DNA from 3 places in the Pseudoalteromonas sp. S3776 genome. Region 3 is predicted to be linked to each of the others. Evidence: predicted binding sites of a transcription regulator. Region 3 holds the regulator's gene; each other region holds the start of a gene.
The links. Region 3 encodes ArgR, which controls arginine synthesis, uptake and breakdown. Its sites were predicted from a motif close to ANTGAATANNTATTCANT; they were not measured.

Region 1 (8,145 bases), on a different contig from region 3:
AGTATATTAGCTCGAGCTTTAACCCACGTCGCTTACACCCAGTAACTGGGCAAGTAAGAGCACACCGTGGTATTGATTACGCAGCACGTACAGGTACACCGGTTGTAGCCTCAGGTAACGGTAAAGTAATTAAAGCAGGCTACAGTAAGTACAATGGTAACTACGTATTTATAAGCCACGGCACGCAGTATGTAACTAAGTACTTACACCTTAACAAAAAGCTTGTTAAAACAGGGCAAAAGGTTAAACAAGGTGAAAAAATTGGTACTGTGGGTGCTACCGGCCGTGTAACCGGCGCACACCTACACTACGAATTTTTAGTCAATGGTGTACACCGTAACCCTAAAACCGTTAAGTTACCTAAGTCTGAGCCGTTACCACGCTCTGAACTTGCTAAGTTTAAGCCTATTGCAGAAAACTTTATTGCACAGCTTGAACGCAATCGCGAACTACAGCTAGCACTTAAGTAACGTATAAGTTATAGATAATAAAAAAGCCTTTGCAGGTTTACCCTGTAAAGGCTTTTTGTATACGCTATAAACCATTAATACATCAGTACATAAATAAGCTGTACGACTAAAGAAACCATCACTAGTGGCCAAATATATTTGCTGTATTTAGTTGCGCCATCCAACCCCATTTTACCTTGGTACTTTTCAAGCAAAGGTATCAGCACTGCAAGAGCGACAAACAAGCAAATTAAAATAACAAATATATTCATTTCTAAACCTTATTTATGGTAACTCATGGCCTTTGGCGCTTACATACAATGCATACCAATGTTCGCGACTTAACTGCACGTTTAGCGCATCGCATGAAGCAGCAATACGCTCAACGTTCGTTGTGCCAATAATAGGTTGTATCATTGCAGGGTGGCGTAATAACCAAGCTAAAACAATCGCCTCAGGCGTAGTATCGTAAAGTGCAGCAAGCTTATTTACGAGTATGCTGGTATTTATATCGGCTTGCGATGCATTCGATAAATCCCCACCGGTGTATAGCCCTTGGCATAAACTTCCCCAGCTTTGTATTTGAATATCAAAATGGCGACAATACTCTACACTGCCCGGTGTAAAGTTAAGATCTTTTCCATCTGCATTACCGGCATACACGCCTTCATCAACAAATTGGTGTTTTTGTAAACTTGCTTCTATTTGGTTAGCCACAATAGGCATATCTAGGGCATGTTGTAAAAAGTTCATTTGATGCTGCTGCATGTTCGATACGGCAAAATTACGTACTTTGCCGCTTTCTTGTAGGCAGCTAAACACTTGAGCAATTTCTTCTACTTCCATTAGCGGATCAGGGCGATGAAGCATAAGCACATCGAGGTAATCGGTGTTTAAACGCTTAAGTGAGCCTTCAACTGATTCTTCAATCCACTTTGCCGAAAAGTCATAGCGCTTAGGGCCTTTATCATCTTCAAAGCGTATACCGCATTTAGATTGAATATACATATGCTCGCGCAGCTCTGGTCGTTCACCAAGTGCTTGGCCAAATACCTGCTCGGCTTTGCCAAAAGTATAAATATCGGCGTGATCAAAAAAATTAATACCGCCAGCTATGGCTGCATCAATACACTCGTGAGTTTGTTTTAAATGCTCTTTGGTTATGGCGTCTTTATTCCAACCGCCGCCTAGGCCCATACAGCCAAAAACGAGTCTACTAACATGAGGTAAATATTTTGCCAAAGGGGTGTTAAGCATGGTGACTATCCTTATTAGTGTGCATAGCCCTCACTGTAAACAAAAACACGGTTGCAAACAAACTTTAATATGCACTGTTTTATAGACATAAAAAAAGCGCAGTAAACTGCGCTAATCGGTTGGATTAAATCTTAAATACTAGCCAACAAGGGCCAGTAATATACCCGCGGCTACGGCACTTCCTAGCACCCCAGCTACGTTTGGCCCCATAGCATGCATAAGTAAAAAGTTATGTGGGTTATTCTCAAGCCCAACTTTGTTCACTACACGCGCCGCCATCGGTACTGCCGATACACCCGCAGCACCAATTAAAGGGTTAATAGGTGTTTTAGAGAGTTTGTTAAGGCCTTTTGCCATAAACACACCCGATGCTGTACCAATAGCAAAAGCAAGCGCACCCAGTACTAAAATACCAATGGTTTCTACTGTTAAAAAGTCATCTGCAGCAAGCTTAGAGCCAACCGCCAACCCTAAAAATATAGTCGTTATATTAATAATTTCGTTTTGGGCACTGTTACTCAGTCTATCTACAACACCCGACTCACGCATTAGATTACCCAAACAAAACATACCTACTAGCGGTATTGCTGCTGGTAAAAACATTGCTGTTGCAGTAAGTACCATAAGTGGAAAAATAATTTTTTCCTTTTTAGACACTTTACGCAGCTCTGGCATTTTAATTTGGCGCTCTTCTGGCGTTGTCAGTGCACGCATAATTGGTGGCTGAATAATTGGCACAAGTGCCATATATGAATAGGCAGCTACGGCTATTGCACCTAGTAAATCAGGAGCAAGCTTTGATGCTAAAAATATCGCCGTCGGACCATCAGCACCACCAATAATCGCAATAGCCGATGCATCTTGAAGCGTAAACTCAAAACCTGGAATAAAGTTAAGTAAAATTGCGCCAAATAAGGTCGCAAAAATACCAAACTGAGCTGCAGCTCCCAGTAATAACATGCGAGGATTTGCTATTAGCGCACTAAAGTCAGTTAGTGCACCAACCCCCATAAATATTAATAGCGGAAAAATACCGGAATCAATACCCACATAGTAAACTGAGTACAAAAGCCCACCAGGCTCTGATAGCCCTGCAACAGGAATATTAGTTAATATCGCGCCAAAGCCAATTGGCAATAAAAGCAGTGGCTCAAAGTTTTTAGCTATTGCTAAAAACAATAATAAACAGCCTACTGCAATCATTATCAAGCCAGGAAACGTAAAGTTAGCAATGCCGGTAGCATGCCAAAGGTTTAAAATACCTTCCATTAAAGCTACTCCTACGCCATCGCTATAATTGCATCGCCCGTTGTCACAGCATCACCTTCAGACACTAAGACCTCAGCCACAGTACCTGAGTGCATTGCACGAACTTCGGTTTCCATTTTCATTGCTTCCATAATAACAACCACATCGCCTTCGTTTACGGCTTGGCCTGCTTTTACTTTTACTTTAAAAATATTACCTGCTAATGGGGCATTCAGTGTTTCACCTGATGCAACCGATGCAGATTGTGGTAAATGCTCTGAGTCTTTAAGCGTTACCTCTTTAAGCTCGCCACCTTGCGCAACCACGACATCATACACTTTACCGTCAACTTTAACGCTGTATTGCTCAGCGCTAACACCTTTGTTACTTGCAGGTTTTGCAGCAGGCTTAGCGTTAGTGTCATCGGCGCTTGGCGCGGCTTCAAAGGCATCTGGGTTGTTACGGTTTTTAATAAACTTAAGGCCAACCTGTGGGAATAATGCATAGGTAAGCACATCATCTATTTGCTCATCAGCAAGTGTTAAACCTTGCTCTTGCGCTTCTTTTTGTAGCTCGGCTTCAAGCGATGCAAGTTCAGGGGCTATATTATCAGCAGGGCGGCACGTAATTACATCCTGACCATCAAGCACTCGCTCTTGCAACTCTTTGTTCATAGGTGCGGGTGTTAAACCATATTCGCCTTTTAAAACACCGGCGGTTTCTTTGGTAATTGTTTTATAACGCTCACCCGTAAGCACATTAAGTACTGCTTGTGTGCCTACAATTTGCGATGTTGGAGTAACTAACGGGATAAAACCTAAATCTTCACGCACGCGTGGGATCTCAAGCAATACTTCATTTAGCTTATCTGCTGCGCCTTGTTCTTTAAGTTGGTTTTCCATGTTGGTTAACATGCCACCAGGTACCTGCGCGAGTAAAATACGGCCATCAACACCTTTAAGGCTCCCCTCAAAGGCAGCGTACTTTTTACGTACATCTCTAAAGTAAGCGGCTATTTCTTCTAGCTGGTTTAAATCTAATTCAGTATCGCGTGCGGTTCCCTCAACAATTGCCACTATGGTTTCTGTCGCTGAATGACCATAAGTCATACTCATTGAAGAAATAGCGGTATCAAGCATATCAATGCCTGCATCGATGGCTTTTTGATACGTCGCTGTACTTAGTCCTGTCGTTGCATGGCACTGCATAGCAATAGGGATTGAGACCGTTTCTTTAAGCCCTTTAATAAGTTGCTCAGCATCGTAAGGTTTTAATAAGCCCGCCATATCTTTAATACAAATAGAGTGACAACCTAAATCTTCTAGCTGTTTTGCAAGGGTTAACCACATATCAAGCGTATGCACTGGGCTTACAGTATAAGAAATTGTACCTTGCGCGTGAGCACCTACTTTTACAGCCGCTTTGATTGCAGTTTCTAAGTTACGTACATCGTTCATGGCGTCAAAAATACGAAATACATCTACACCATTTTTGTGAGCTCGCTCTACAAACTTTTCTACCACGTCATCGGCGTAGTGGCGGTAACCCAATAAATTTTGTCCGCGTAATAGCATTTGCTGTTTAGTATTGGGCATTGCTTTTTTAAGGGCACGAATACGCTCCCACGGATCTTCACCTAAATAACGAATACACGAGTCAAATGTAGCGCCGCCCCACGACTCAATAGACCAATAACCGGCATCATCAAGTTTGCTAGCAATAGGTAGCATGTCATCTAAGCGCATACGAGTTGCAAGTAAAGACTGATGAGCATCGCGTAAAACAAGCTCTGTTAATTTTAATTTAGCCATGTGTGCCTCTTATTTATTATTTGATTTGTACTGAGCAATGGCAGCACTAATAGCAGCGATGTGCTCGCTTGGCACACCTTGAGATTTTAAAGATGGTGATTTAACCGGTATTGCAACTTCAGCCACATCAAAACGAGCAACCAAGTTAGACATAAGTGTTACAGCACCAATCAATATTGAAAGAAATATAAACACACCCACCATGCCGGTAAGCATCAAGCTACCTGCGGTTGTGAGAACAGCTCCTATATCCATTTTTCTCCCCCTGCACTATATAGCGATATAAAAAATCGCTTTATTTAAATAATTATTCACCAAATGATAACAAAACTTTTAACTTTGTCCACCACCTGTCAATTGGTAAAACCAATTAAAATTAAACTAACATACAGTCACAATAGTTAACATAGCTAATAAAGGGTAAAATTAGCTTAGATATAGATGATATAAATAACCGTTATAGGCAAAGATTATATGGTTAAATCCAAAACAACTTAAAAGTCATAAAAAATAGTAAGTTAAATAACAGCGAAAAACCCACTGTGGTTAAAAATGTAAATTGGTCTTACCAAGAAAGTAAGCGGCAGCATATAAAAAATATTAATTTTTCTACTCTATTTACAATAGTGTGAATAAGTTACATCGTTAAACGTAAAACTTACCAATCCTAAATTTACAATCTTCGCTCATAAAACCATAACACATTGAAAATTAACAAAATTAAACTCTGGCACGCAACTCGCATTATTACTTTCGAACGAATTTGATAACCAAGGAGAAAACAATGTTACGCTGGACAATTACATTTTTAGTTATTGCTTTAATCGCTGCAGTGTTAGGTTTTGGTGGTATCGCAGGTGCCGCAGCTGGTATAGCAAAAATTATATTTTTTATCTTTTTAGTACTTTTAGTGATTTCTTTAGTATCAGGTGCACTGCGCGGTAAATCGCCCAGGTAGCCACTAACACTTAAAAACACTAATTAATTAACACATACAAGGAATTACATTATGAACTCTACAACTTTAAAAGCAGCACTAATCGCGGTATTTGCAGGTTTCTTTATGATGGGCTGTGAAGACAACCACGCAGAAGAAGCAGGTGAGCGTATTGATGAAGCAGTAACTGACGTGCAAAACTCTGTAGAAGATGCATGTGAAAATGTAAAAGAAGGCGTTAACGCAGAAGAAACTAACTGTTAATCTGCTTGGTAACGTAAAAAAACGGCTTTTAATAAGCCGTTTTTTTATGCGTAAACAAAAAGCTGCTTCTACCTATTTAAGTACATAGCAAATATTAACGGGTGTGATTTTTACACTAGCTTGGTAAAATAGCGAAAACTATTATTTATTAGCAATTATGGCACTGACCACCACTTACACACTCGATAAACCCTACTACTACGAATGCTTTGACGAGTCCCACTCTTATAGTAAAGCTGCCAAGCCAAAATACTTTTTGCTGGCATTGCTGGTGTGCTTAGGTTTAATTAGTATTTACGTTATAGACGATCATTACCTAGGGTCATTTTTAATAATGCTGGGTGTTTTAGAATGCATTGCCTTTTATTACCGTAGGCCTTGGTGGGTTACGCGCCAAATGTTTAGTCGTGCTTCGGGCTCAACGGTTACTCTTTCGTTTACCGATGACGCTATTAGCACCGAGAATCATTATAAAAGCCATACATTTAAGTGGGCAGAAATAACCCATATTATTAAAACCAACCACGGCTACTTAGTGCACCATAATAAAGGTATGCAATATATTTCTAGCAGTGTATTAACCGATGAAATGCGCGATTTTATAAACAAAAAAGCCACTCAGTGAGTGGCTTTTGGTATAGCTAAGTGCATTACTCAGCTAAATATACGTGTTGATTAAGCATTGCCCGGATTAGGGTTAGACTTTTCAGCTTGTATACGCATGTAAATCTCTTCACGATGCACTGAAACGTCTTTAGGTGCGTTAACACCAATTCGAACTTGATTTCCTTTAACACCTAATACAGTAACAGTTACTTCGTCACCAATCATTAGGGTTTCACCTACTCTACGAGTTAGTATTAGCATTCTCTTGCTCCCATGTTCCAATAAATTATAAGATTCCGCTTGACCATTTTAATGAAAAATTGATTGAAAAGTAAGTAAAAACTCCCAAACTATCCATTTTCTGTTAAAAATTCTGAGTGTAACGCTCTTACTGCTAGCTCTAAGTACTTCTCATCAATTAAAACCGATACCTTGGTTTCAGATGTCGATATTAAAGCTATGTGTATGCCTTCTTGCGCCAATGCATCAAAAAATTGATGCGCTACACCACTGTGAGACTTCATTCCTATGCCAACAGCCGACACCTTTGCAACTGTTGTATCACTAGAAATGCTATCAGCCTGCAGATTTACCTGTTGTTGAGAAAGTAAATCGTGTGCTTGCAAATAGTCATTTGAATGCACAGTAAAAGCATAGTCTATTTTTTCAAAGTTATGATTAACTTGACTAATCATATCTATTTCGATGCCATTTTCTGCAAAAAGTTTCAAAATTTTTGTAAGAGAATGAACACAGTATGGTACGCCATGTACCTTTATCAAGCATTCGTCACGATTAAATGCAATCCCCGACACAACCTCAGTTGGCATATCGCTCTCCTCAAAACTTATTAGCGTTCCTTCATCGGGCTCAAAACTCGAAAGCACCCTTAGCGGCATTTTATGATTACCAGCCGACTCAACAGCACGAATATGCAATACTTTTGCGCCTAAGCTTGCCAGCTCTAGCATTTCGGCAAACGTTACATGGCGCATTCGCTGCGCGTTTGGTTCTACACGAGGATCTGTAGTGTATACGCCATCAACGTCGGTATAGATCTGACATTCATCGGCTTTTATTGCCGCGGCTATTTCTACCGCAGAGGTATCGGTGCCGCCGCGTCCAAGGGTTGTAATATTCCCCTCTACATCGCGCCCCTGAAAACCGGCAATAATTGCAATTCGATTATGCTCAAGCTCATGCTTTAAACGCGTCGCAGCCACCTCTTCAATACGGGCTTTACCAAACATGTTATCGGTTTGAATATTAACCTGGTCGGCTAGTAGGCTTACAGCAGAATGGCCACGCTTTATAATAGCCATAGCAAGGAGCGAAACAGAAACCTGCTCCCCGGTGCTTATTAGTACGTCTAGTTCTCGGCTACTCGGGCGAGTATCTATTTGCTTGGCGAGATTGATTAAGCGGTTGGTTTCTCCCGACATGGCCGACAGAACCACAACCACTTGATGCCCTTGCTGCTTCGTTTTAACAACAAGGTCGGCGACCGCTTCTATTCGCTCAATAGAGCCAACCGAAGTGCCGCCAAACTTTTGGACAATAAGTGCCACGTAAG
Region 2 (8,145 bases), on a different contig from region 3:
TCTACAGTCACTTCTGAGAACTGTAATGTGCCTTTGAGCGGGTAAGCTGAACCATCTTCCATTTGCAGCTCAACATCAGTTTGTGATTGTGAATCAACACTTAAAGTGCCTGATGCAATGGCTTTTTTGAGTTGGGTTAGCTCGTTACTTGATTGCGTTAAATCGACATAAATAGGGTCAAGCTGAGTCACTGTTGCAAGTGCTGTCGATTGGTTTGCACTTACAAGTGCACCAACGGTAACACTCGACTTACTAATTTGTCCGCTGATTGGTGAAGATACGTGGCTGTAATCGAGATTAATTTGTGCAGACTTAAGCTGGGCCTTTGCTGTTAATAGTTCGGCTTTTGCTTGTTTTTGCGCGGCATCGGCCTCGTCATAGTCCTGTTGACTTACGGCTTTAATTTTTAAAAGCTCGCTATAACGTGACGCTTTTGATTTAGTGCTCGCAATACTTGCCTCAGCGCGGGCTACAGCCGCCTCGCTTGCTGCAAGATCTGCTTCAAAGGTCGCGGGGTCAATTTGGTATAGCGCTTGGCCTTTTTCTACTTGAGCCCCCTCTTTAAATAACCGAGACTGCACAATGCCGCTTACTTGCGGGCGGATCTGTGCAATTTGAAAAGCACTAACGCGACCAGGAAGTTCCTTTTTTAATGTAAGCGCTTGGCTTTTTAAAGTAATAACACCGACAGGTACTGCTTGTGGCGCTGAAGCTTGTTGCGACTCAGCTGCTTGATCGCAACCTGTTAAAGCAACAGACCCAATAAGAGCTGTTAATACAAATAAAGCGGTGCGAGAACGCTGCATGATAAATACCTTTTAATCTATTTATGTCTAGAGTGAACGATCATTCTAAAGTAAATTTAAAGGATAATAAATTAAAACAGCTTCAAATTTACACTAACTTACAGTTGCATAATTAAACTACGCCATAGGTGGTAGTTGGTGTTAATTAGATGAAAATTAAATAAAACAGTATGAAAAATAAACTTAAAAGCGATTCGCTAATTACCTACGCGCAACAAAAAAGCCAAGCTAAGCTTGGCTTTAAACGTAAATTTAGGTCTAGTTCTTAATTCGGGACACCAGTAATTGCTCTACTCTAATCCCCTCAACATCAACTACTTCAAACTTAAACCCGTTAAAGCTTAAATCTTCAGCCCGTTTAGGAATACGCTTCATTGTGTATATTAAAAATCCGGCCACCGTTTCATAATGCATTTGCTCAGGAAACTCTTCAATATCTAATACTTTTGCTAAATCAGTAATGGGGGTTAAGCCATCTACCAACCATGAGCAATCATCACGCTTTACAATAAGTTCATCGCCTTGGTGGGTAATTAAATCGCCCATAAAGCCTTTCATTAAATCTTTTACAGTCACAATGCCAACCAATAACGCATACTCATTTACCACTACCGCAAACGGTTTAGCGGCACTTTTGAATGCATTTAACGCCTCAGATAGGCTCAAAGTTTCGGGCAGGTAAAAAATATCAGTCTCTACTAGCTCTTGTTTAATGGTTGCAAGCTCACCCTTAAGCACTTGGCGTAATATATCTTTTAACTCAACAGAGCCGCGTAATTTATCTAAATTCCCTGATACCACTAAAAAATGATTGTGGGGGCTTTCAATAATTTTAGTGGCTATATCGTGGCTGCTTTCATCTAAATCAAAATACACTATTTGGTCTCGCGGAGTCATCACACTCGATAAAAAGCGCGCCTCTAGTTCAAACACATTGCCGATTAGCTCGTACTCTTGCTGTTGTAAGCTACCGTATTCTGCACCTGCCTCCATCATCGCCACAATGTCTTCTGTAGTCACACTATCTTCTCGCTCTGCAGGTACTTTAAATAGGCGCAGCACACAATTAGTTAAACCATTAAAAAACATAACTAATGGTGAAAGTGCAAACGTAACCCAACGCATAATGATTACCACACGCACTGCAACTGCTTCGGGCATGATCATAGCTAAGCGCTTCGGCATTAAATCAGCAAATAAGATAAACAAAGAAGTAATAGTAAAAAACGAAAATATAAAACTGATTTTATCAAGGTGAGCGCCTTGATAAAAAAGCATCAATACATTTTTTACATAGGGCGATAAAGCTTGCTCACCAACAATCCCACCTAAAATAGCAATGGCGTTTAGGGAAATTTGAATCATTGCAAAAAACGCCCCTGAATTTTCTTGCAACTTTAATACTGCACGCGCGTTATCACTGCCTTCATCGGCCATCACACGTAGCTTAATTTTACGCGACGCTGCAATGGCGATTTCCGACATAGCAAATAACGCACTCATCAAGATCAATAAGCTAATCCCGATCAAATCACCCATTTAACGCTCCAAAAGTTAGCGCTTTTTTCAATAAAAAGCAGCTGATTATAGACGCTTTTTTGAACGCGGCAATTTATATTTGCGACTTTACAAAAAAACCAGTAAGTCATTGATTATAAATCACTTGTTTTTATATTTAGCTTCATCAAAAGCGAGGGAGAGTCTATCTTGTAGGCTTTGTGGCATGTTTTTATTACAGGCAAAATACAAAGGGGAATTTTGTGTATTGAGCGTTAATATAGGTTCTAATAACTTTAGCTTTGGCTCAAATTGTGCTCGGTAGTTAAATTGTTTTTTACTTAAAATAACAAAGTCGAGAATATCTTGCCGTGTGCTTATTAATTTATCTATTTTGTCTAAGCTATCAATTATAAGTAAGTTTTTAGACTCACTGAAGCCACGCTCTAACAAATAATGGTGGCTAAAATTGTCCCTAAGCACCGCTGTTTTATATTGTTTAGCATCGTTAAGCGTTTTTAAGCGAATATTGCGCGATTTGAGCGCATAAATAGCAGAGTCAAAACTTTCAAGTTCAGCCACCCAGCTAAATTTATCTTCGCGTTTAGGCAGCCTTACAATAGAAAATATACAGGTATTTGTGTCTCTTAAAACTGCGTTATAAGACACAGCCCAACTTTGCGCTAGCATAGTGTATTTTATATCTGTGTTGGCAAGTGCGTTTCTTACTTTGTCTACAGAACGCCCTGCTAGCCGATTGTTCTCATCAATATACTGAAAATCGGGGAATACCTCGGTCACTATTGTAATTTCAGCTGCATTGAGCCTTATGCATACAAAGCACAACAAAAGTACATACAACTTCATTCAGCTTCGCCTCAAAACTAAACAGATATTAACAAATTATAGCTGAGAGTAGCTGAACCGCTAGTTTTTAATCTAGCCCTATACGCTGATAGGACTAGATTTTTTATAACTATTTATTCATTGCGCCGATCAAAAACGCTGAGATTTTTGCGCCTTCACGTAATGTAGTTTCCGAGCTTGCTTGCCCTACCAACGAGCTGTCGGTAAACGGGGCTATTTCCATCATATCAGCGCCGGTAATAGGAAACTCATCAGCAATAGCCGATAAAATATCAAGTGCGTGCTGTGGGGTTAAACCGTTATCTTCTGGCGTGCCCGTTGCTGAGGCAAACTCCGCATCAAGTGCATCTATGTCAAAGCTTACATACACTTCATCTACGTTATCGGCTTTGAGCTGTGCAATGGTTTCAGCCGCAACCGCTTTTGCGCCACGCTCTATAATCTCTGACGCCCAATGTTGTTTTACACCAAAAGTGCTTTCCCAATGCGACTTAGGTTTACCGCTTGAACGAATACCAAACTGGATCAGGTGATGGGGCGCTGGTAAAAACTCTAATATATGTGTACACCACGAGCCAAAGCATAAATCAATGCCTAAGCGCTCTACTAATAAGTCAGTATGTGCGTCAAAATGAATTATAGCAGTACGCTTACCTTGCTCACGCTTTGCTTTTAAGTACGCTTTAGTGAGTGGGTAGCTAATTGAATGATCGCCACCAATGCCAAAAATACCCTTGTCTTTAAACGTTGCATAAAAGCTATCGCACACGTCTTCAGTAATTGAAAGCGGGCTTACGTAATAGTCATCATTTTCATCACCGTAAAGGGCTTTTTGACAATTAGAAATGGTTGCATCGTTTAAGTATTTATCGTGCAATAAGTGAGGAATTACCCTCACATCGCCTAAATCGAATGAGTGACACTGCGGTTGTTGATCTATCAGCGCAGAGCGCAAAAATAATGGCCCCCAGTTTGCTCCACGTAGAATGCCACCGCCACAATCTGAGCTAATACCTAACATAACCGCTTTATGAGGAGACTCAGGTAGCTGTGTTAAAGAGTTTCGCCACAAAACATCAACATTCTCGCTTTGCCCATATAATTTATTACGTAATGCCGCTTTACGCTCTTTGGCGGTATTCACGGTAAATACACCGTCGCCTGGGGCACATAAACAGTGCTCTACTTTACGTTTAAACGCGTCAAATTGTGTGCTCATAATAAATCCTATACTTGTGTTTTTATTCATGCGGTTTTGATTAGTTATGCAAATATTAAAATTATCGGCTTAATTACCTAAAACACCCTACGCGCTGACTTATTGAACTAGCAATTAATACACGCTTAAAAAATCGATGTTTAAATAAAGCCAAAATTAAGGCATAACCACTTGTTATAAAACAATTAAAAACGTTTTAAACCACATACTGATAAATTGAAATTATCACCATAAACAATACATATAGGCTCTAAATTAACAAGTCAACTCCTCTTGTTTTAACACCCTTTAAGCCTATGATTTAATATTCAGTGTGGATGAATAAAGCCAGCATATACGTGTATTTTTCAACATCGGACATACGTCCTGTACATAGTTTACATTTGCCGCAATGATGCTAAATTGACAACAAATTTTTATAAAAAGGCTTAGTTATGGAAAAGGTATTTCACTTAGGATTATGTATTGACGATTTAAAAGGGGCGCAGCTTGCTATTGTCCCTGGTGACCCGGATCGTGCTGCACGCATTTCTCAATTCCTAGACAACCCAACCTGCCTTGCTCAAACACGTGAGTTTCATGTTTATTTAGGTCAGTTGAATGGTCACTCTGTAGTGGTTTGTTCAACCGGTATTGGCGGCCCGTCTACATCTATTGCAGTAGAAGAACTAGCGCAACTTGGTGTACGTACTTTTTTACGTATTGGTACTACAGGTGCGATACAGCCACATATTAACGAAGGTGATATTTTAGTAAGCCAAGCATCAGTGCGTTTAGATGGTGCAAGCCAGCACTTTGCGCCGCTTAGCTACCCTGCGGTATCAGACTTTTTTGCTACGCAAGCTATGGTGCAAGCATGTAAAAACCTAAACATTGATTTTCATATTGGTATTACAGCATCAAGCGATACGTTCTACCCAGGTCAAGAGCGTTACGATACGCACTCTGGCTATGTACCAAAGTCATTACAAGGTAGCTGTGAAGAATGGCAAAACCTAGGCGTAATGAACTACGAAATGGAGTCGGCTACATTATTTACCATGTGTGCAGCCCTTGGCCTTAAAGCTGCGTGTGTTGCCGGTGTGTTGGTAAACCGTACTCGTCAAGAAATTCCAAATGTTGACCACGGTGAAATTGAGAAAAAATCTGTAGCAGTGGTATTAGAAGCCGCAAAAGTACTATTAGGCTAATCCTTATTAGCACTTTAATTAATCGTATAAAGCACAGCAATTGCTGTGCTTTATTGTTTTTAGCTTAACTTAAACTCTGATTACCCAGCGGTGCGCTAATCAATTTTATTTCAGGTAGGTTGTCAAAGCTTGCAAGTACTGCACGCGCTACTCCCCCTTGGTTTTCACGACCTTGTGTTTCTAACAGGGTGATTGATTTAACCGTATTACCATTAAAACTAAGTCCCGCCAAAAACAGCTGGCTAAGCGCACTTTGCAGTGGCGAAAGGCTTGGGCTATAAGCTACGTTTTCTGCATAACTGCCGTAAAAATCACCATCGGCAAAGGTACTAATTTTAACAGCACTAAAATTTTGGCTATAGGGTACATACGCATTTAGCGCCATGGCTGCTAATTTGCCATCAAGCTCAGTATTAGCAAACGCTTGCTGATGAGGCTTTGGATTAAACAAACTAAATTCGTTACCTAAATCGGTAGGCCCAAATGAATGTGGTAGTAAATCAGCGAGTTTAAAATGCTTCTCTGGCAGTAAAATATCAAACTCTTTAGCATCGGCCAGCTCGTTCATAAACTGCCTACAATAGCCGCATGGTGCATCACTAATTGCTATTTTAACTATTTTTTTAGCGCCGTTTAACCAGGCATTATTAATAGCCGACTGCTCAGCATGTACCACTAGGCTAAGTGCTTGATGGTCAAACTCTACATTAGCACCAAAATAAAAATTTACATCGCCTTGCTCATCAAGCGCTTTAACAATTGCACCCACATGAAAGTGTGAAACGGGAGCCACCGAAAATTCAGAGGCAAGCGGTACCAAACCTTGTAATAACGCATCATCGGATACATTAAATTGCGCACATAGTTGTTTTATATTATTAGAATTTAATATGCCGCGTTGGGTTTTTAGCTGAACACGTAAAGCTTGAGTTTGCGCTACGCTTAAAGCGATATGAGAGTTTGTAAGGGCTGTGTCTTGTTGCACAGTAAAAGTTGCTGAAGCCATAACATATTATAATTATTTAATGGCCAAGTAGTGTAAAAGGTTAAGGTTAGAATTACTAGGACTATTGACCTTTATGGTTAACATTTGTTCATACTAGATTTGATTTAAGCGCGCCTTGAACTTTGATGCCTAGTGGGCTCGATAACAGCTCCTGTGCTATTTTAACGACTTACATTAAGTAAGAGTAAGTAAAACTAAGTAATGTATCCACACCCAGCTCACACACCTTATCGCCCCCTATGTAGGCTGTAAAAGTTAATCCTTAAGTTATTAAATAAAAAAGGGAACACAGCGTGTTCCCTTACAAAATTAACAAGCTAAAGTTTAACCTGTATTACGCATACCTGCCGCAATACCTGTCATGGTGATCATTAATGCATTATCAATGTCGCCTTCGCTGCCTTTTTCGCTTGAACGTGCACGTCTTAGTAGCTCAACTTGCAGTACATTAAGCGGATCAGTGTACGGATTACGAAGCCCAATAGACTCTTTGATCCATGGTTGGTCCGCTAATAAGCTATTTTGCGGGCTGAGTGACTGTACAAGGCTTATCGCCTCTTCAAGCTCTTTACGCAGTGACACACCCAGTGGTTTGTACATATCCTCCACCAGCGCGTTATCGTAATGCTCACTTAACCAGCTATCAGCTTTACTAAATACCATTTCTAGCATTTCTAGGCGCGCTCTGAAGAACGGCCATTGCAGGCTCATTTCATGAAGTGTTTCTAGGCCATACTTATCAAGCGCTGCTTTTAAGCCTGTTAATGCACCTAGCCATGCAGGTAGCATTAAACGGTTTTGACTCCATGCAAAAATCCACGGAATGGCACGTAAACTTTCTACGCCACCGTTTGGATTACGCTTAGCAGGGCGTGAGCCTAATGGTAATTTAGACAGCTCAAGCTCAGGCGTTGCCATTCTAAAGTAAGGTACAAAGTTTTCATCATGACGAACTACATTACGGTAGTGCTCACACGACTCCTCACTTATTAACTTCATTACTTCACGCCACTGCGGTTTGGGCTCCGGCGGTGGTAATAAGTTGCTTTGCAGTACTGCACCTGCGTAAATATTTAAGCTTTGCAGTGCAACATCAGGTAAACCAAACTTAAAGCGGATCATTTCGCCTTGCTCTGTTACACGTAAGCCGCCTTTTAAAGAACCCGGTGGTTGTGAATGTAGCGCTTGAGCAGCAGGTGCACCGCCACGCCCAACTGTACCGCCACGGCCGTGGAATAAAACAAGTTCAATGCCACGCTCATCGGCAAGCTGTACTAATTTATCCATTGCCTCGTACTGCGCCCAACCTGCAGCCATCATGCCGGCATCTTTAGCTGAATCTGAATAACCAATCATTACATTTTGCGTGTTTTTAATGTGCCCGCGATACCACACGTTATCAAGCAGTGTAGTAATTACATCGCTACCTGCATTTAAATCGTCAAGTGTTTCAAACAATGGCGCAACAGGTAAATCAAACTGACAACCGCTTTCTTTTAACAGTAGTTGTACCGCTAAAATATCAGAGGCAGTACGCGCCATTGAAATGATGTATAAGCC
Region 3 (8,145 bases):
GGGTATATATTTGATACATCTGAAAACAAAAAACCCCGCAAAGGCGGGGTTTTTTACTACCTTACTGATTACTCAGCTACGATAGTTACGTATTTACGGTTTAAAGGACCTTTTTGTTCAAATTGAACTTTACCATCTGCTTTTGCGAAGATAGTGTGGTCTTTACCGATACCTACGTTTGCGCCAGCGTGGAAACGAGTACCACGTTGACGAACAATGATGCTACCCGCTAGAACTGATTCGCCACCAAAACGCTTAACACCTAGGCGTTTGCTTTCTGAATCGCGACCGTTACGAGTACTACCAGCTGCTTTTTTATGTGCCATTTCTAAGTACCTCTAATTAAGCGCTAATGCCAGTGATTTTAACTTCAGTGAACCATTGACGATGGCCCATTTGCTTACGAGAATGCTTACGGCGTCTAAATTTAACAACCTTAATCTTCTCACCGCGACCATGTGAAACAACCTCAGCTGTTACTTTACCACCGTTTACGAACGGTACACCGATCTCGATTTTCTCACCATCAGCAACTAAAAGTACTGAATCAAATTCAACTGCTGCACCAGTTTCAACGTCTAATTTTTCAAGACGAATCGTTTGACCTTCAGTCACACGATGCTGTTTACCACCACTTTGGAAAACCGCGTACATAATTAACTCCGTCTGTGCGCCCTCAAATCGACGCAACTAAAATATTCTTCGATAGGGCGCGAAGTTTACGCTAATGCATAAAAACTAGCAAGCCTATTTTGTAATTAAAATGAATAAAAAGTAGCTGCATTGAGAGCAATTCAATATTTCCCCCATTTTATATTAAATTGCCCTGTTGCCAAGCGCTTTTTAGCGTAAAAATAAAATAAATTTCCGTGCAGCGATGCCTGCTCTAGAACCTACTAACTGAATAATAAACACCCACAAAAAGTCTATTAAATACACAGTTAAATACGCTAATTAAGCACTAATTCAGGTTTTTAACTCGGTTTTTTTAATGAATCGTCACAAAATATCGAGCTAGTGCATTTTTTGTTGTACAATCGGCGCCGTTCACACATAAAAATTGGCTCGGAGATCAATGGATATAAAAGCTATCCAGGCGTTAATCGAAAGCGATATGAATGACGTCAATCAACTTATACACGCGCAAATGCGCTCAGATGTGGCGTTAGTCAATCAACTTGGGCTGTACATCGTTAACAGCGGTGGCAAACGCGTACGCCCTATGCTTGCTCTATTGGCTGCAAGAGCTTTGGGCTACCAAGGTAAAGATCACATTACCTTAGCAACAATTGTTGAATTTATTCATACTGCAACGCTATTACACGATGATGTTGTTGATGAATCTAACCTACGCCGTGGTACACCTACTGCTAATGCCGAATTTGGTAACGCTGCCAGCGTGTTAGTTGGGGATTTTATTTACACCCGCTCATTTCAGCTGATGGTGGGACTTGGTAAAATGCAGATTATGCAAGTACTTGCTGATGCAACCAATGTTATTGCCGAGGGCGAAGTATTGCAGCTTATGAATTGCAACGACCCTAACACTACCGAAGCAAGTTACATGCAGGTTATTTATTCTAAAACGGCTAAATTGTTTGAGGCCGCTACAGGGCTTGCGGCTATTATTACCGAGCAAGATAATAGTGTGCTAGATGCGCTTAACTTATACGGTATGCACTTAGGTACTGCTTTTCAATTAGTTGATGATGTGCTTGATTACAACGCAGACGCTGACCAGTTAGGTAAAAATATTGGTGATGATTTAGCAGAAGGCAAACCTACCTTACCATTAATCTATGCTATGCAGCATGGTAGTGATGAGCAAAGAGCCCTTATTCGAGATGCTATTGAACATTGCAATGGTATGGATAACCTTGAGGCTATTTTAACGGCTTTAAAAGAAACCAAGGCGCTTGAATTTACAATGCAAAAGGCGCAGCAAGAAGCGGATAAAGCGATAGCCTGTTTAGACTTTTTAGCTGAATCACAGTATAAGCAAGCATTAATAAGCCTAGCGCGCATTGCTGTAGAGCGAGATCACTAAGGTCCTAGCCCTTAATTAGTAAAGGGTAATAATTTTCGAGCAATAAAAAAGCCTGCATATGCAGGCTTTTTTGTATGAAATTTGGCTATTACGCCATGAAATCGACACCTTCTTTGATGTCTTTTTTCAGCGTTTCAAGCATATCGTTTTTAGCTTTTTCTTCAAATGCGCTTAGCTCGCCGTAAGAAAGAATTTCTTCTACGCCGTTTTTACCTAAACGTACTGGGTGAGCAAAGTACTCTGCATCACCATTTTCAACAGCAACGTATGCGTAATCTACTACGTCTTCACCTTGTAGGCCTTTAACTAAAGACATACAAAAACGTGCTGCAGCAGCACCCATAGAAAGTGTAGCTGAACCACCGCCCGCTTTAGCATTTACTACTTCAGTACCTGCATTTTGGATACGTGGAGTTAGTGTAGCAACTTCTTCTTCGGTAAAGCTTACGCCTTCAACTTGAGAAAGTAGAGGAAGAATAGTTGTGCCAGAGTGGCCACCAATTACGGGTACTTTTACTGATGCTACGTCTACGCCTTTAAGCTCAGCAACAAATGCTTCTGAACGAATTACGTCAAGCGTAGTAATACCAAATACACGGCTTGCATCGTAAGTACCTGCTTTTTTGAATACTTCAGCAACGATTGGCACAGTGCCATTTACTGGGTTAGTGATAACACCCACTAATGCTTTAGGGCAGCTAGCAACAATGCCTTCTGCTAATGTTTTGATGATACCTGCGTTTACGTTAAATAAATCCGCACGATCCATACCTGGTTTACGTGGCATACCCGCTGGGATAAGTACGATATCACACCCTTCAAGCGCTTTATTTAAATCGTCTGCGCCAAAACCTGCTACTTTAACATCTGTAGGGATGTGTGATAGGTCAACCGCAACACCTGGTACAACTGGTGCAACATCGTAAAGTGATAATTCAGAACCAGCTGGTAAGCCTGTTTTTAATAATAAAGACAACGCTTGACCGATACCGCCTGCAGCACCTAATACAGCAACTTTCATTGGAATTCTCCGTAATTTGAGGTAGGAAATATTTGTGGCTCTTAAGATAATGAAATTAGCGACTAAAAACAAATTTATCCTGCTTATTTCAGGTATATTTTCGACCATAGTTGTAAACTTTGTTGGTTTATCGCAGCAAACTGGCAAGTTAACTAAACAACTGCTGCATAATTATTCATTTTTGTGTAGAATTTGCATTATAAATAACAAAAATGAATAAAGACTATGCAACCACAAGACAAACAAGAAGCACTGGTAAAAGCGTTTAAAGCACTTTTAAAAGAAGAGAATTTTGGCTCGCAAGGCGAAATAGTCGAAGCATTAAAAGAGCAAGGCTTTGACAATATAAGCCAGAGTAAAGTGTCGCGTATGCTTAGCAAATTTGGCGCTGTGCGTACCCGTAATGCTAAACAAGAAATGGTGTATTGCCTTCCCGCAGAAATGGGCGTACCAACAGCTAAAAGCCCACTGCGCCAGCTTGTTATTGATATTATGCATAACGAGATGATGATTATTATTACCACCAGCCCAGGCGCAGCGCAGTTAATTGCTCGTTTGTTAGATTCTTTAGGTAAAGCTGATGGTGTTTTAGGCACAATTGCTGGGGATGACACTATTTTTATTGCGCCTGCAAAAATTTCTGAAATTGACATTACGCTTGAGCGCGTACGCATTTTATTTGATACGGTTTAAAGCTGCTTTAAAAAACTAACTGACGGCGCAAAAAACGCTGAGCCCATATCGGCTTGAGTAAAATCAAGCCAATGGTCGTAACACTCTCCTTTTCCTATGCGGCTGTTAAGTACCTTTTCAAACGCACTTCCCGATGCAGAGCATGTAATACTTAGCATACCTTGCTCATAAACATCGCCATACGGCATGCTTTGGTTAAGCAATATTGCTTGGCCGCTCTCATTTTTTAGCTCACTTCTAGTGGCGTGGCTAGTATCTACCTTAGGCTCAATTAAAGTGTTATCTAAACGCGTGCGCCCCATAATATGCTCTTGCTCACTGAGTGATAAATGCTGCCATACACTCAAGTCATGCTTATAACGCTGGACATGAATATAACTACCTTGGTGTTCAAAGCTGTCGGGCTTATTAACCAGCGCAGTGATTCGTTTTTGCCGCCCATGCGGGGTGTCGCCTGCGTAAATAAAGCCGTTAAAGTCTCGCCCATCTAAAAACCTAAAGTTGCGAATTTGTTCAACCAGCTCTACATCGGGCGAAAACAACTTTAATATTTGCAATGCAAAAAGGTGATTAACATCTTCTCGGTCTGAGCGAATTTGGATAAATAAATCACAGGGCTGTACGCGCATAACAAAATCGCTGTGATTTATATTAGGAAAGCTTTGCAGCTCGCTTGGGATATATTCAGGTAGTATATGCGGCCAATATTGCGCGCCTATGGCCACCATGCAAGAGAGCATGGCCTCGGAGAACTGATCACTAAACTCTTCTTCAATTGCGCTTACGCGCTTAAGCTTTGCGCGCAATGACTCGTCTTGACCATCAAATACATTAAAAAATAAATGCAAACCGTGTAAGTTTGCTTCAGCACAAATCCCAGATTGCGCTTGCGCCATTGTTATTCCTTAGCTTTATAAAACACAGCGAATAACACGTTTGTTATGATTCGAAAAAATTCACCGTGTGAGGTTTTATTTTTATTATAACCTGCTCATTTATTTCAAATGACTGGCCATATTGTGCGGCAACTTCAATCTCTTGATCTGCAATTAAAACAGTGTAAACATAAGCCGAACCTATAAACCGACGGCTTAAAATGCTCACACTTTGAGGGTTATCAGCCTGCGTATTTTGCGCAAGCTCAATATGGTGCGGACGTATATACACCAGCCCTTTTATTGCACTGTGCTTATGTTCTTGCTGCGATTCCACAACACCATAAGCGGTTTCGTATTCAGTTGCCGTTAACACTTCTGCGCCTAAGTATATGCCCTGACCCAGAAACTCTGCAACCTCCTTTGTCTTTGGCTTGGCAAAAAGCTGCTCTGGCGTACCTTGTTGGGCTATTTTTCCTTGATGCATTATGGCCAACGTATCCGAAAACGCAAAGGCCTCTTCTTTTGAGTGGCTAACAAACACCGCAGAAACCTGCTGCGCTTTAATAATGCGCCGAATATCAGCAATTAACTCAAAACGCACTTGTGTATCTATGTTCGAAAAAGGCTCATCAAGGAGCAATAAGCTAGGTTTATAAGCCAGCGCTCGCGCAATAGCGACACGTTGCTGCTGGCCACCTGAGAGTTGATGAGGGTAGCGTTTTGCACAGCCAGTTAAATGCACCAGCTCCAGCATTTCCTCTACCCGGTGCTGTTTTTGAGCTTTACTTATTTTACTTAGTCCAAATGCGATATTATCGGCCACACTGAGGTGCGGAAACAGAGCATAATCTTGAAACATCATCCCAATATTACGATGCTCTGGAGAGACAAATGTATCCTTATCGCTTACGCATTTGCCCTCTATAGATACACTCCCCTGCTTTACTTCAATAAGGCCAGCAATGGCTTTTAAGGTGGTTGTTTTACCGCAGCCACTGGCACCAAGTAAACACACTATTTCATCTTGACCCACCGTTAAATCCAAATTGTTTAACACCGGTGTGCCATTGTAGTGATAACCTACACCTTGTAAATTTAAACGGCTCATTTAACTGTGTTGCTCCATAGAACGGTTAATAAAATACAAGGGGATCAACCCAACCAAAACAATAAATAAAGCGGAAATAGAAGCAAGCTCAAGCTGTTCATCGCTCACGTATTGAAATACGTGTGTAGCTAAGCTTTCAAAATCAAAAGGCCTTAATAGTAAAGCGGCTGGCAGCTCTTTCATACACTCAATAAATACAAGTAATGCTGCCGTTAAAAGCCCTCGTCGTAATAAAGGAAGATGAACTAGACGCAGTGTTTGCCCTTGGCTTTTACCCATAGATTGGCTAGCCATATCTAGTGATGGGCTAATACGTACAAAACTCGATTCTATCGCACCATGCGCTATGGCATAAAAACGCACTATGTAAGCCAATATAATAGTGACAATGCTACCGGTCAGTAATAAACCTATATCGAGGTTGTAGCTCTCAAGGGCTGTGTTTATTGAGTTCTCTAATACGCTAAGCGGTAATAACACTGCAATAGCCAGTACCGTACCTGGCAGAGCGTAGCCGGTGCTTGCTAAGCGACCTGGTATTAAAGAGTAGCCTTGCTTTGCCACGCGCTGATAAAAAACGATTAGTGTAGCAAGTATTATGCTGGCCACACTGACAATAATAGCCACTTTTAAACTTTGCCACGCGTAACTAAAAAATGCGGTGTTCCACGCTTTCTCAAAGTAAGTTATTGCATAATTTAGCAACACAAACATAGGTATAATAAAAGCAATGAGTAAAATAACACTGCAAAATGACGTAGCCAACCATGCATGTTTACCTTTAAGTTTATACAACGACTCGCTATTAACGCCCGACTGGCGCTCAAATACGGCCTGGTTACGCCGACTAAAGCGCTCCGCCATTAACGCTAAAAATAGCAGTAACAACATAACGCCTGATATTTTTGCTGCAGCTGTGAGTGAGTAATAACCAAACCATGTATCGTACACTGCGGTGGTTAATGTGCTCACTGCAAAGTAGCTCACCGTTGCATAGTCGGCCATGGTTTCCATGCTAATAAGCGCAAGGGCAGCCACAATTGAGCCACGAGAGAGTACTATGCTTACCTTAAAAAAGCTTTGCCAAGGCGATAAGCCCATTAATTGGCTCGCTTGCACTAACTTAAATGACTGCTCTCGCAGTGCGGTTTTAAAAATTAAAAATAAATACGGATACAGCACAAGTGCAATCATCACGATAGCGCCTGGCAAAGTGCGAATATCAAAAAACCAATAATCCGTTGGCGAGTGCCAATTAAACCAGTCTCTAAGGGCAATTTGAACCGGGCCTGCGTAATCTAGCAAGTCGGTATACACATAGGCTATTAAATAGGTAGGCATTGCAAGGGGCAGCATAAGCGCCCATTCAAATTGCTTTTTTCCGGGGAAGGAGCAATACGCACTGAGCCAACCAAGCGGTAGCGCAATTGCACAGCTAAGCAGGCATACGCCAAAAATAAGCAATACAGTATTGGTAATATAATCCCACAGCACGGTATCCCACAAATGAGAAAATACTTCTGAATCGCCTTGTAAAGATTCATATATCAAAAAAAACAGCGGGGCCGACAATAAAAGGCCTGTCGACCAAGCAAAGAGCTGCCATTTAGACAGCTTAAATATAAAATTCATTAAAGGTCGAACTTCACCTCATCTATTAGCTTAAGGGCTAACGGACGATATTTACTGATTTCATCGAGTGCTAGGCCATCTTCTTTAAAGCTCCCCCAAGATGCAACTAAGCTTGATAGCTCAACACCTTGCTTAACTGGGTACTCCATATTTACAGAGGCATACATGTTCTGTGCTTTGGTTTCGCTCATAAACTCAATAAGTTTAAGGGCATTACCAGGATTTTTTGCATACTTAGTAATAACAGCTCCCGATACATTAATGTGTGAGCCGCGATTTTGCTGATTAGGGAAATTAATATAAACAGACTCAGCCCATGCTTTTTGTTCGTCGTCTTGAAGCATTTTGCCAAGGTAGTAGCTATTTCCTAAAGCAAGGTTGCACAAACCTTCTTTAACCGCTTTGACCTGCGCGCGATCATTGCCTTGTGGCTTACGTGCTAAATTAGCTTTGACACCTTCTAGCCATGTTTTAGTTTTTGCCTCGCCATGGTGAGCAATCATCGAAGCAACCAAGCCAAGATTATAAGGGTGCTTACCAGAGCGAGTACAAATTTGCCCTTTATACTGAGGGTTTGCCAAATCTTCGTAGGTAAGTTCAGGTAATGCACCTAGGCGCTCTTTTGATGAGTACACATTACGTACTCGCTTAGTTAACGCCACCCACTGCCCACCACTATCTCTGTATGATGCGGGGATATTATTTTTAATACGATCGCTGTTAATACTTTGCGTTAAATTTAGGTCTTCTAGCTGAATGAGTGCAC

Region 1: CWC16_RS15935 (OadG family protein) is a predicted target of ArgR. The motif match lies at 5,064-5,081, and genes of this name have one in related genera.
Region 2: CWC16_RS01715 (arginase family protein) is a predicted target of ArgR. The motif match lies at 4,425-4,442, and genes of this name have one in related genera.

What each region holds. Positions count from the first base shown of each region.
Region 1 covers NZ_PNCU01000042.1:57,017-65,161, forward strand. The annotation lists gene CWC16_RS15915 (peptidoglycan DD-metalloendopeptidase family protein) at 1-470, shown strand, start outside; gene CWC16_RS19900 (hypothetical protein) at 545-721, opposite strand; gene CWC16_RS15920 (aldo/keto reductase) at 735-1,706, opposite strand; gene CWC16_RS15925 (sodium ion-translocating decarboxylase subunit beta) at 1,845-2,975, opposite strand; gene oadA (sodium-extruding oxaloacetate decarboxylase subunit alpha) at 2,987-4,765, opposite strand; gene CWC16_RS15935 (OadG family protein) at 4,775-5,020, opposite strand; gene CWC16_RS15940 (DUF1328 domain-containing protein) at 5,550-5,723, shown strand; gene CWC16_RS15945 (hypothetical protein) at 5,775-5,966, shown strand; gene CWC16_RS15950 (YcxB family protein) at 6,124-6,591, shown strand; gene csrA (carbon storage regulator CsrA) at 6,642-6,833, opposite strand; gene CWC16_RS15960 (aspartate kinase) at 6,923-8,140, opposite strand.
Region 2 covers NZ_PNCU01000002.1:112,491-120,635, forward strand. The annotation lists gene CWC16_RS01700 (efflux RND transporter periplasmic adaptor subunit) at 1-806, opposite strand, end outside; gene paeA (polyamine export protein PaeA) at 1,065-2,345, opposite strand; gene CWC16_RS01710 (substrate-binding periplasmic protein) at 2,466-3,170, opposite strand; gene CWC16_RS01715 (arginase family protein) at 3,280-4,389, opposite strand; gene udp (uridine phosphorylase) at 4,824-5,579, shown strand; gene cdd (cytidine deaminase) at 5,644-6,585, opposite strand; gene ppc (phosphoenolpyruvate carboxylase) at 6,910-8,145, opposite strand, start outside.
Region 3 covers NZ_PNCU01000041.1:15,957-24,101, forward strand. The annotation lists gene rpmA (50S ribosomal protein L27) at 69-326, opposite strand; gene rplU (50S ribosomal protein L21) at 343-654, opposite strand; gene ispB (octaprenyl diphosphate synthase) at 1,076-2,047, shown strand; gene mdh (malate dehydrogenase) at 2,136-3,068, opposite strand; gene argR (transcriptional regulator ArgR) at 3,294-3,761, shown strand; gene CWC16_RS15605 (Dyp-type peroxidase) at 3,758-4,657, opposite strand; gene CWC16_RS15610 (ABC transporter ATP-binding protein) at 4,701-5,747, opposite strand; gene CWC16_RS15615 (ABC transporter permease) at 5,748-7,379, opposite strand; gene CWC16_RS15620 (Fe(3+) ABC transporter substrate-binding protein) at 7,379-8,145, opposite strand, start outside.